2 regions of the Streptomyces sp. NPDC002935 genome follow, and region 2 is predicted to be linked to the other one. Evidence: riboswitches for the same ligand, from Rfam matches in the RefSeq annotation. Region 2 holds a riboswitch; the other holds the start of a gene.

Region 1 (4,410 bases), on a different contig from region 2:
CTCGCGCTTGAACAGGTTCGACACCTGCGGCTCGATGCACTCGTAGACGCCCGCGATGGACGCGATGGTGGCGGTGGGCGCGATCGCGAGCAGCAGCGAGTTGCGCATGCCGACCGCCGCGATCCGCTGCCGCAGGGCCGCCCAGCGCTCCGGCCAGTTCAGCTCGACGTCGAAGTGGTCCGGGTGCAGCACGCCACGGGCGGTACGGGTCTTCTCCCAGGCGGGGAGCGGGCCGATGGGGGTCCCCCCTGCACCGGAGCCTGTCGAAGGTGCTTGGGGGCGCTCGGCGAGGTCCGCGGAGGCCTCGTACGCGGCGAGCATGATGCGCTCGGCGATCCGGGTGGACAGCGCGCGGGCCTCGGGCGAGTCGAAGGGCAGCCGCAGCTTGAAGAAGACGTCCTGGAGACCCATCGCGCCCAGGCCCACCGGACGCCACTTGGCGTTGGAGCGGCGCGCCTGCTCGGTCGGGTAGAAGTTGATGTCGACGACACGGTCGAGGAAGGTGACCGCGGTGCGCACGGTCTCGTCGAGCCGCTCCCAGTCGATGTCCTGGCCGACCACGAACGCGCCCAGGTTGACCGAGCCCAGGTTGCAGACCGCCGTCTCCCCGTCGTCCGTGACCTCCAGGATCTCGGTGCACAGGTTCGAGGAGTGGACGGTGTGGCCCGGCTCCGCCGTCTGGTTGGCGGTGCGGTTGGCGGCGTCCTTGAAGGTCATCCAGCCGTTGCCGGTCTGCGCGAGGGTGCGCATCATCCGGCCGTACAGATCGCGGGCCGGGATGGTCTTCTTGGCGAGACCCGCCTCCTCGGCCTTGCGGTACGCGGCGTCGAACGCGTCGCCCCACAGGTCGACCAGTTCCGGCACGTCGGAGGGGGAGAAGAGGGACCAGACGCCGTCCTCGTTCACCCGCCGCATGAACTCGTCCGGGATCCAGTGCGCGAGGTTCAGGTTGTGCGTACGCCGGGCGTCCTCACCGGTGTTGTCGCGCAGCTCCAGGAACTCCTCGATGTCGGAGTGCCAGGTCTCCAGGTAGACCGCGGCCGCGCCCTTGCGCCGGCCGCCCTGGTTCACGGCGGCGACCGAGGCGTCGAGTGTCTTGAGGAACGGGACGATGCCGTTGGAGTGCCCGTTGGTGCCCCGGATCAGTGAACCGCGCGAGCGGATGCGGGAGTAGGACAGGCCGATGCCGCCCGCGTGCTTCGACAGGCGCGCCACCTGGTGGTAGCGGTCGTAGATGGAGTCCAGCTCGTCCAGCGGGGAGTCGAGGAGGTAGCAGGACGACATCTGCGGGTGCCGCGTACCGGAGTTGAACAGCGTGGGGGAGGAGGGGAGGTAGTCGAGGCGGCTCATGAGCCGGTAGAGCGCGGCGACTTCGTCCACGGAGCGGGCCGTGTCGTCCTCGGCGAGGCCGGACGCCACCCGGAGCATGAAGTGCTGGGGCGTCTCGACGACCGACCGGGTGATCGGGTGCCGGAGCAGATAGCGGCTGTGCAGGGTGCGCAGCCCGAAGTAGCCGAAGCGGTCGTCGCCCTCGACGTCGATCAGCGCGTCGAGGCGGGCGCTGTGCAGCCGGACGAACGCGGCCGTGCGGTCGGCGATCAGGCCCTCGCGGTGGCCGACGGCGACCGACTCGGAGAAGGTCGTGACGCCCTGGGAGGCGGCCTCGGCGGCGATGCCGATCGTGAGCAGGCGGGCGGCCAGCCGGGAGTAGACGGGGTCCTCGGAGATGAGACCGGCGGCCGCCTCGGTGGCCAGTTCGCGCAGCTCGGCCTCGTCGGCGCGGGCGGACCGGCCGCGCAGCGCCGCGGCGGCGACCCGGCCGGGGTCGGCGTCGGTGAGGTCGGCGGTGAGGTCCGTCAGGGTCCGCAACAACACGGCTCCGGGACCGTCGGTCTCCACCGGGGCCTGCTGCGCGGTCACTGAAGCCGGATCGGCTGGCGCGATGGTCACGTGGGGCTCTCCCTCGCTCGGCACGGGGCCTTGCGGGAAGGAGCGGGGCACACGGGAGCGCTTCTGGGCAGCAGCGCACCGCGTCCACCGGCCCAATTCCACGAGGCCCGGACGTCGTCGGCACCCGGGCCGGACGGCCGGGGCGCGCTGTCGGCAGGTCCTCGGACTGACGCGAGTGCGGGCACGTGGGTACGCGAACACACACAAGTACACCGTTGCGGGACAGTTCCGGATTCGCACCGGATTCCCCTGCGGTGACAGCGACCATGAGCATACATCTTGTGTCGGGCTTCGGGAGTGCCCCCACATGTTGTGTCCGGAGGGTGTCGGGGAGCGCTACGGAGTGTGGTGGAGCGTCAACTCGTAGGTGAGCGGCCGGAGGTCGTCGGGCCGAGCGCGAGGGCCCCGCCGTGCCCGCCCGGCACGGCGACGGGCCGCCGGTTCCCGCCCGGCGGCCCGTCGTACGGCGCTGTCGCTTCCTTCGCAATCAGTGGCTAGTGGCTCGCGTCCGCGGTGGCCGGCGGGAGCTCCGTCTCGACCCCCGGGTCTCCCGCGTCGGCCGTGTAGTCCCCGGGCGACGTCTGGTCGATGCCGTCCGGGGCCTTGAACGCCCTGAGGGCGAAGGTGAGGACGACGGCCACGGCCACGTTCAGGACGAACGCCGTCAGGCCGATGTAGCCGATCTCGCCGATGCCGGGGATCTCCTTCGAGCTGCCGCCGAAGTGCTTCTGGGTCGGCGAGGCCACCCCGTAGGCGGCGATCGTGCCGTAGAGCATGCCGACCGCCCAGCCGCCCAGCAGTGCCCAGCGGTGGAACCAGCGGGTGAACAGCCCGCCGACCAGCGCCGGGAAGGTCTGCAGGATCCAGATGCCGCCGAGCAACTGGAAGTTGATCGCGACGGTCTTGTCCATGGTCAGGACGAACACCAGCGCACCGACCTTCACCAGGAGCGAGACCAGCTTGGAGACCTGGGTCTCCTGCCGCGGGGTCGCGTCCGGCTTGATGAAGTCCTTGTAGATGTTGCGGGTGAAGAGGTTCGCGGCCGCGATGGACATGATGGCCGCCGGGACGAGCGCTCCGATGCCGATAGCGGCGAAGGCCACGCCCGCGAACCAGTCGGGGAACATGTTCTCGAAGAGCTGGGGGATGGCGAGCTGGCCGTTCTGCACCTTCACACCGGCCGCGATCGCCATGAACCCGAGCAGGGCGAGCAGGCCCAGCATCAGCGAGTACAGCGGCAGGATCGTGGTGTTGCGGCGGATCACCTCGCGGCTGCGGCTGGACAGCGTCGCGGTGATCGAGTGCGGATACATGAACAGCGCCAGCGCCGAGCCGAGCGCGAGGGTGGCGTACGTCCACTGGCCCGCCTCGGCGGGGACGATCCCGCCGGCGCCCGCGGCCGTGTACTTGTCGCTCGCCGCCTTGAAGATCTCGTCGAAGCCGCCCAGCTTGATCGGGATGTAGATGATGGCCACCGCGATCACGATGTAGATCAGGGTGTCCTTCACGAACGCGATCAGGGCGGGGGCCCGCAGGCCCGAGGAGTAGGTGTACGCGGCCAGCACACCGAAGGCGATGAGGAGCGGGAGGTCCTTGACGAACCAGTTGGTGCTGTCGCCGCCGCCCACGCCCATCACGTCGAGGACGGCCTGGATGCCGACCAGTTGGAGCGCGATGTACGGCATGGTGGCCAGGATGCCGGTGACGGCCACGGCGAGGGACAGGCCCTTGGAACCGAAGCGGCCGCGCACGAAGTCCGAGGTCGTCACATAGCCGTGCTTGTGGGAGACCGACCAGAGGCGGGGCAGGAACGTGAAGATAAGCGGGTAGACCAGGATCGTGTACGGCACGGCGAAGAAGCCGGCGGCGCCCGCCGCGTAGATCGCCGCGGGTACGGCGACGAAGGTGTACGCGGTGTAGAGGTCGCCGCCGAGCAGGAACCAGGTCACCCAGGTGCCGAAGGACCGTCCGCCCAGGCCCCATTCGTCGAGGCTGTGTTCGTTGTCGGCCCGGCGCCAGCGTGCGGCCAGGAAGCCCATGACCGTGACGGCCAGGAAGAAGAAGACGAAGACGCCGAGGGCGACGCCGTTCACACCGTCGTTCATGCTCCGGCACCTCCCTCGGCGGAGGCGGAGGCCGAGGCGGCGGCGCGGGCGCGCTGGTCACGCCGCCACAGCTGGTACGCGGTCACGGTCAGTACCGTGGACAGGGGCACCCACAGCAACTGGTACCAGTAGAAGAACGGGATGCCGATGAAGGCCGGGTCGGTCTTCGTGTAGGAGCCGACCCACAGCATCGCCACGAAGGGCGCGAGCAGGCAGAGGGCGATCACCACACGGACCGGTGTCACCACCGGTGGTTTCACTTCGGGCAGGTCTGACATGGGTCGGCTCCGTCCCCTCATCGATCACCTGAGCAACGCGCAGGCAATCTAGGCGACGGTTCCGCTTTAGGGAACAC
Region 2 (4,410 bases):
ACGCGGCGGCCGCATCGGTGTCGGGGCTGCCGAGGTCGAGCCAGTTGGGCGATCCGATACTGAAGTCTGTACCGAGCATGGGAGTCCTCCAGGACGTCGGTCGATCGGGCTGGGGGCAACGATGCCGACCCTGCCCGGATCGGGCCACCTGTGACCACCGGCGGGCCACCTGTCACCACCGGCTTCACTCATCCGGAGTAACCCGCGCGCCGGCTCGGGCGCCGAAGCCGTGACCGCCCCATTCCCGCCGCGCCCCGTATCCCTGCCCCGCCCTGAGACAAGCCTTCGATCAAGGTGCCGCGCCGACAGGACGGACAGGTGGCTCACGCCTCGCCTTCCTCCTACGGGCAGAGCCGTACGCGACCCACGGGCCGTGCTGAGCGATGGCCAGGCGTCCCCCATGCCGAACACGTCGTGGATCGGCTTGACTTCGACCGCCACGACGTGGAAGTCGAGAACGCGCTCGGAGATGGCACGGGCCCGCTCGGGGCTCGCGCACTCGATCACCTAGTAGGCGGTCAGTTGCTCGGTTTTTCGTGCGGCCTGGTGCGTCACCGGTCACGACGGGAGCCGAGGGTCTCGTGCGCCCCGGACCCGAACGGAGGGTCACGGCCCTCGGTGAGTACCGTAGCGAGAACATCGTCGTGACCTGCGAATGCATCAGATCCTGGAAGGAACCAACGAGACCATGCGCGTCTTCGTGGCCCGTCGCCCGACCGAGGCGTTCGGGTGACCGGCACCGGGGCACAGGGCGCCGGGGCGCACGCCGTCGAGGAATCCGTCCTGCTGCACACCGACGGACGGGCCGCCCACCTCACGCTCAACCGGCCGAGGGCCCTGAACGCCCTGAACCACGCGATGGTGCGCCGGATCGACCAGGCGCTCACCGCCTGGGAGCGCGACCCGGCCGTCGAGACCGTGGTCATCACCGGCGCCGGAGAGCGCGGACTGTGCGCGGGCGGCGACATCCGCGTCGTCCACGACGACGCCCGCGACGGGGACGGCACCGCGTCCGCCGCGTTCTGGCGCGACGAGTACCACCTCAACGCCCGCATCGCCCGCTACCCCAAGCCGTACGTGGCTGTCATGGACGGCATCGTGATGGGCGGCGGCGTCGGCATCTCCGCGCACGGCAGCGTCCGCGTCGTCACCGAGCGCTCACGCATCGCCATGCCCGAGACCGGCATCGGCTTCGTTCCCGACGTCGGCGGCACCCATCTGCTCGCGCACGCCCCGGGCGAACTGGGCACCCATCTCGCCCTGACGGGTACGTCGATCGGCGCCGGCGACGCACTGCTGTGCGGCCTCGCCGACCACTACCTGCCGTCCTCGTCACTCCGGCAGTTCGTATCCGACCTCGCGGCCCTCCCGGTACGAGAAGTGCTGGCCCGGCATGTGCAGCCGCCGCCCCGGGCCGAGTCGGCGGACCGGCGGGAGTGGATCGACGCCTGCTACGCCGCCGACACGGTCGAGGAGATCGTGGCGCGGCTGCTCGAAGTCGGCGACCCGGCGGCGAAGGAGACGGCCGAGATCCTCCTCGGCAACTCACCCACCGCCCTGAAGGTCACGCTGGCCGCCCTGCGCCGCGCCCGGCGGCTCGGTTCGCTGGAGCGCGTTCTGGACCAGGAGTACCGCGTCTCCTGCGCGGCCCTGTCCGCCCCCGACCTGGTGGAGGGCATCCGGGCCCAGATCATCGACAAGGACCGCGACCCGCACTGGTCCCCGGCCACCCTCGGCGAGGTCACCGACGCCGACGTCGAGCGCTTCTTCGCCTCCCTGGGCGAGCGTGAACTCGGGCTCGCCTGACCCGGCACCGCGACGGAGGGTGAGGACGGGGGCCGGGTGCTTCTCGTTCACCCGACTCGGGATCCTTGTCGGACCGTGGGCGAAGTGGCAGGCGAACTCCGCCCACGAGTCGCCGAGTTGTCCCTCGCCGACACCGAACGCGGGGGAGCCACCGAGGACTTCTCCGAGCGTTGTCCGAAACGGCACCGGTGGCCCACCGCTCACGGAGGACCCGCCACCTGGGACGAGAGGAAGATCACGGCAGGTGGTGCGGTCTTGGCCATGCACTCGCCACGCGGTACGGTCGGTCCGATATTGATGACGTCAAGACGGAAGCCGGTGGAAATCCGGCACGGTCGCGCCACTGTGAACGAGACGCTCCAGCCACGCTGGGCGCCACGTGAGTCAGACCCGTAGGCGTCATCCTGTGCACCACCGAGATGGGACGCGAACTCCCGAGGAGGTCCTGCCATGGCGCAGACCGTCGCCCAGCCGACAGCCACCACCCCCGCCGTTCCCGCCACGCTGCCGCTGAAGGCGATAGCTCCCTGGGCGGCCTTCTTCGGCATCCTGATGCTGGTCCTGCTGTACTTCGTCGGCGCCGAACAGGGCGCCACCGCCGTCGTCTCCGGCGAGGACGTCCACGAGTGGGTGCACGATGCCCGCCACCTGCTCGGTTTCCCCTGCCACTGACGCGAGGGACAGCGCACACTCATGAACTCCGCAACGGTAAGAAACCTGCTCGTGCGAGGCATGCTCGCCGGTCTCGGCGCGGGTGTAGTCGCCCTGGTCGTCGCCTACTTCCTCGGTGAGCCGAGCGTCGACAGTGCGATCGGCTTCGAGGAGGCTCATGCCTCCGGGCACGAGCACGAGGTCGAACTCGTCTCCCGCAGCCTCCAGTCCACCGCCGGCCTGGCCACCGGTGTCCTCATCTACGGAATCGCCTTCGGCGGTATCGCGGCGCTCGCCTACTGCTTCGCGCTCGGCCGTGTGGGCCGCTTCGGCCCGCGCGCGACCGCGCTCCTGCTGTCCGGGACCGCACTGCTCGCCGTGTACGTCGTGCCGTTCCTGAAGTACCCGGCCAATCCGCCGTCGGTCGGCGACCCCGACACCATCGGCAAGCGGACCACGCTGTACTTCCTGATGATGGTGCTCAGCGTGCTCCTGGCGATCGGCGCCACCATCCTCGGCAAGCGCCTGGCGCCCAGGCTCGGCACTTGGTACGCGACGGTCGCCGCGTTGGCCGCCTTCGCCGTCGTGATCGGCCTGGCCTACGAGTTCCTGCCCGTGATCAACGAGGTGCCGCGGGACTTCCCCGCCACCCTTCTCTGGCGCTTCCGGCTCTCCGCCCTGGCCATCCAGACCACACTGTGGGTCGGATTCGGCCTGGTCTTCGGCGAGTTGGCCGAGCGGATGCTCAATCCCAAGCCCGCGACAGTCCCGTCCGGGCGCTCGGTTCCGGCCGCGAACTGAATCCTGCGGGACACCAGAGGGGCCCTCGGAACCATCCGGGGGCCCCTCTCGCGTTGTGCGGACCTCCACCGTGTCAGGACCCCGAGAGTTCCCCGCGGACGGTGTGGGCGGCGGCGACGAGGTTCTCCAGTGAGGCGCGGGTCTCGGGCCAGCCGCGGGTCTTCAAGCCGCAGTCGGGATTCACCCACAGCCGTTCGGCGGGGATGGCCTTCAGCCCGGCCCGCAGGAGTTCGGCGGCCTCCTGGGTGCTCGGAACGCGCGGGGAGTGGATGTCGTACACGCCGGGTCCCGCCTCGCGCGGGTAGCCGTGCGCGGCGAGTTCCCGCGCGACCTGCATGCGGGAGCGGGCCGCCTCCAGGCTGATGACGTCGGCGTCGAGATCGTCGATGGCCTGGACGATGTCCCCGAACTCGGCGTAGCACATGTGCGTGTGGATCTGCGTGTCCGGGCGGACTCCGCTCGTGCTGAGCCGGAACGCCTCCGTGGCCCACGCCAGGTACGCCGGTCGGTCGGCCGTGCGCAGCGGGAGTGTCTCGCGCAGCGCGGGTTCGTCGACCTGGATCACCGAACTCCCGGCCGCCTCCAGGTCGTTCACCTCGTCCCGCAGGGCCAGGGCGACCTGGCGGGCGGTGTCACCGAGGGGCTGGTCGTCGCGGACGAAGGACCAGGCGAGCATGGTGACCGGCCCGGTGAGCATGCCCTTGACCGGGCGATCGGTCAGCGACTGGGCGTACGTCGTCCAGCGCACCGTCATCGGCTCGGGGCGGGAGATGTCGCCGACCAGGATCGGCGGGCGGACATAGCGGGTGCCGTAGGACTGCACCCAGCCGTACCGCGTCGCCAGGTAACCGGTGAGCTGCTCGGCGAAGTACTGGACCATGTCGTTGCGTTCGGCCTCGCCGTGCACCAGGACGTCCAGACCGGTCTTGTCCTGGAAGGCGATCACCTCCTGGATCTCGGCCTTGATGCGCTCCTCGTAGCCGACCGTGCCGATCCGGCCCGCGCGGAGATCGGCGCGCGCGGTGCGCAGTTCGCCGGTCTGCGGGAAGGAGCCGATGGTGGTGGTCGGCAGCAGCGGGAGACCGAGGTGGGCGCGCTGGGCCGCTACGCGCTCGCCGTACGGCTGGGACCGGCGGCCGTCGGCCTCCGTGA

What was found. A riboswitch is a leader RNA that binds a small molecule or an ion and turns the genes downstream of it on or off. The one in region 2 is predicted to bind cobalamin.
Region 1: it holds a riboswitch for cobalamin, as region 2 does, so the genes downstream of both, ABZX90_RS15385 (ribonucleoside-diphosphate reductase subunit alpha) here and ABZX90_RS17390 (CbtB-domain containing protein) in region 2, are expected to answer to the same signal.

The regions. Positions count from the first base shown of each region.
Region 1 covers NZ_JBEXNW010000010.1:1,343-5,752, reverse strand. The annotation lists gene ABZX90_RS15385 (ribonucleoside-diphosphate reductase subunit alpha) at 1-1,950, opposite strand, end outside; cobalamin riboswitch at 2,085-2,234, opposite strand; gene mctP (monocarboxylate uptake permease MctP) at 2,445-4,055, opposite strand; gene ABZX90_RS15375 (DUF3311 domain-containing protein) at 4,052-4,333, opposite strand.
Region 2 covers NZ_JBEXNW010000011.1:160,475-164,884, reverse strand. The annotation lists gene ABZX90_RS17405 (VOC family protein) at 1-79, opposite strand, end outside; partial or broken gene ABZX90_RS17400 (acyl-CoA dehydrogenase family protein) at 615-733, shown strand; gene ABZX90_RS17395 (enoyl-CoA hydratase/isomerase family protein) at 730-1,806, shown strand; cobalamin riboswitch at 2,070-2,216, shown strand; gene ABZX90_RS17390 (CbtB-domain containing protein) at 2,257-2,478, shown strand; gene ABZX90_RS17385 (CbtA family protein) at 2,500-3,258, shown strand; gene metE (5-methyltetrahydropteroyltriglutamate--homocysteine S-methyltransferase) at 3,332-4,410, opposite strand, start outside.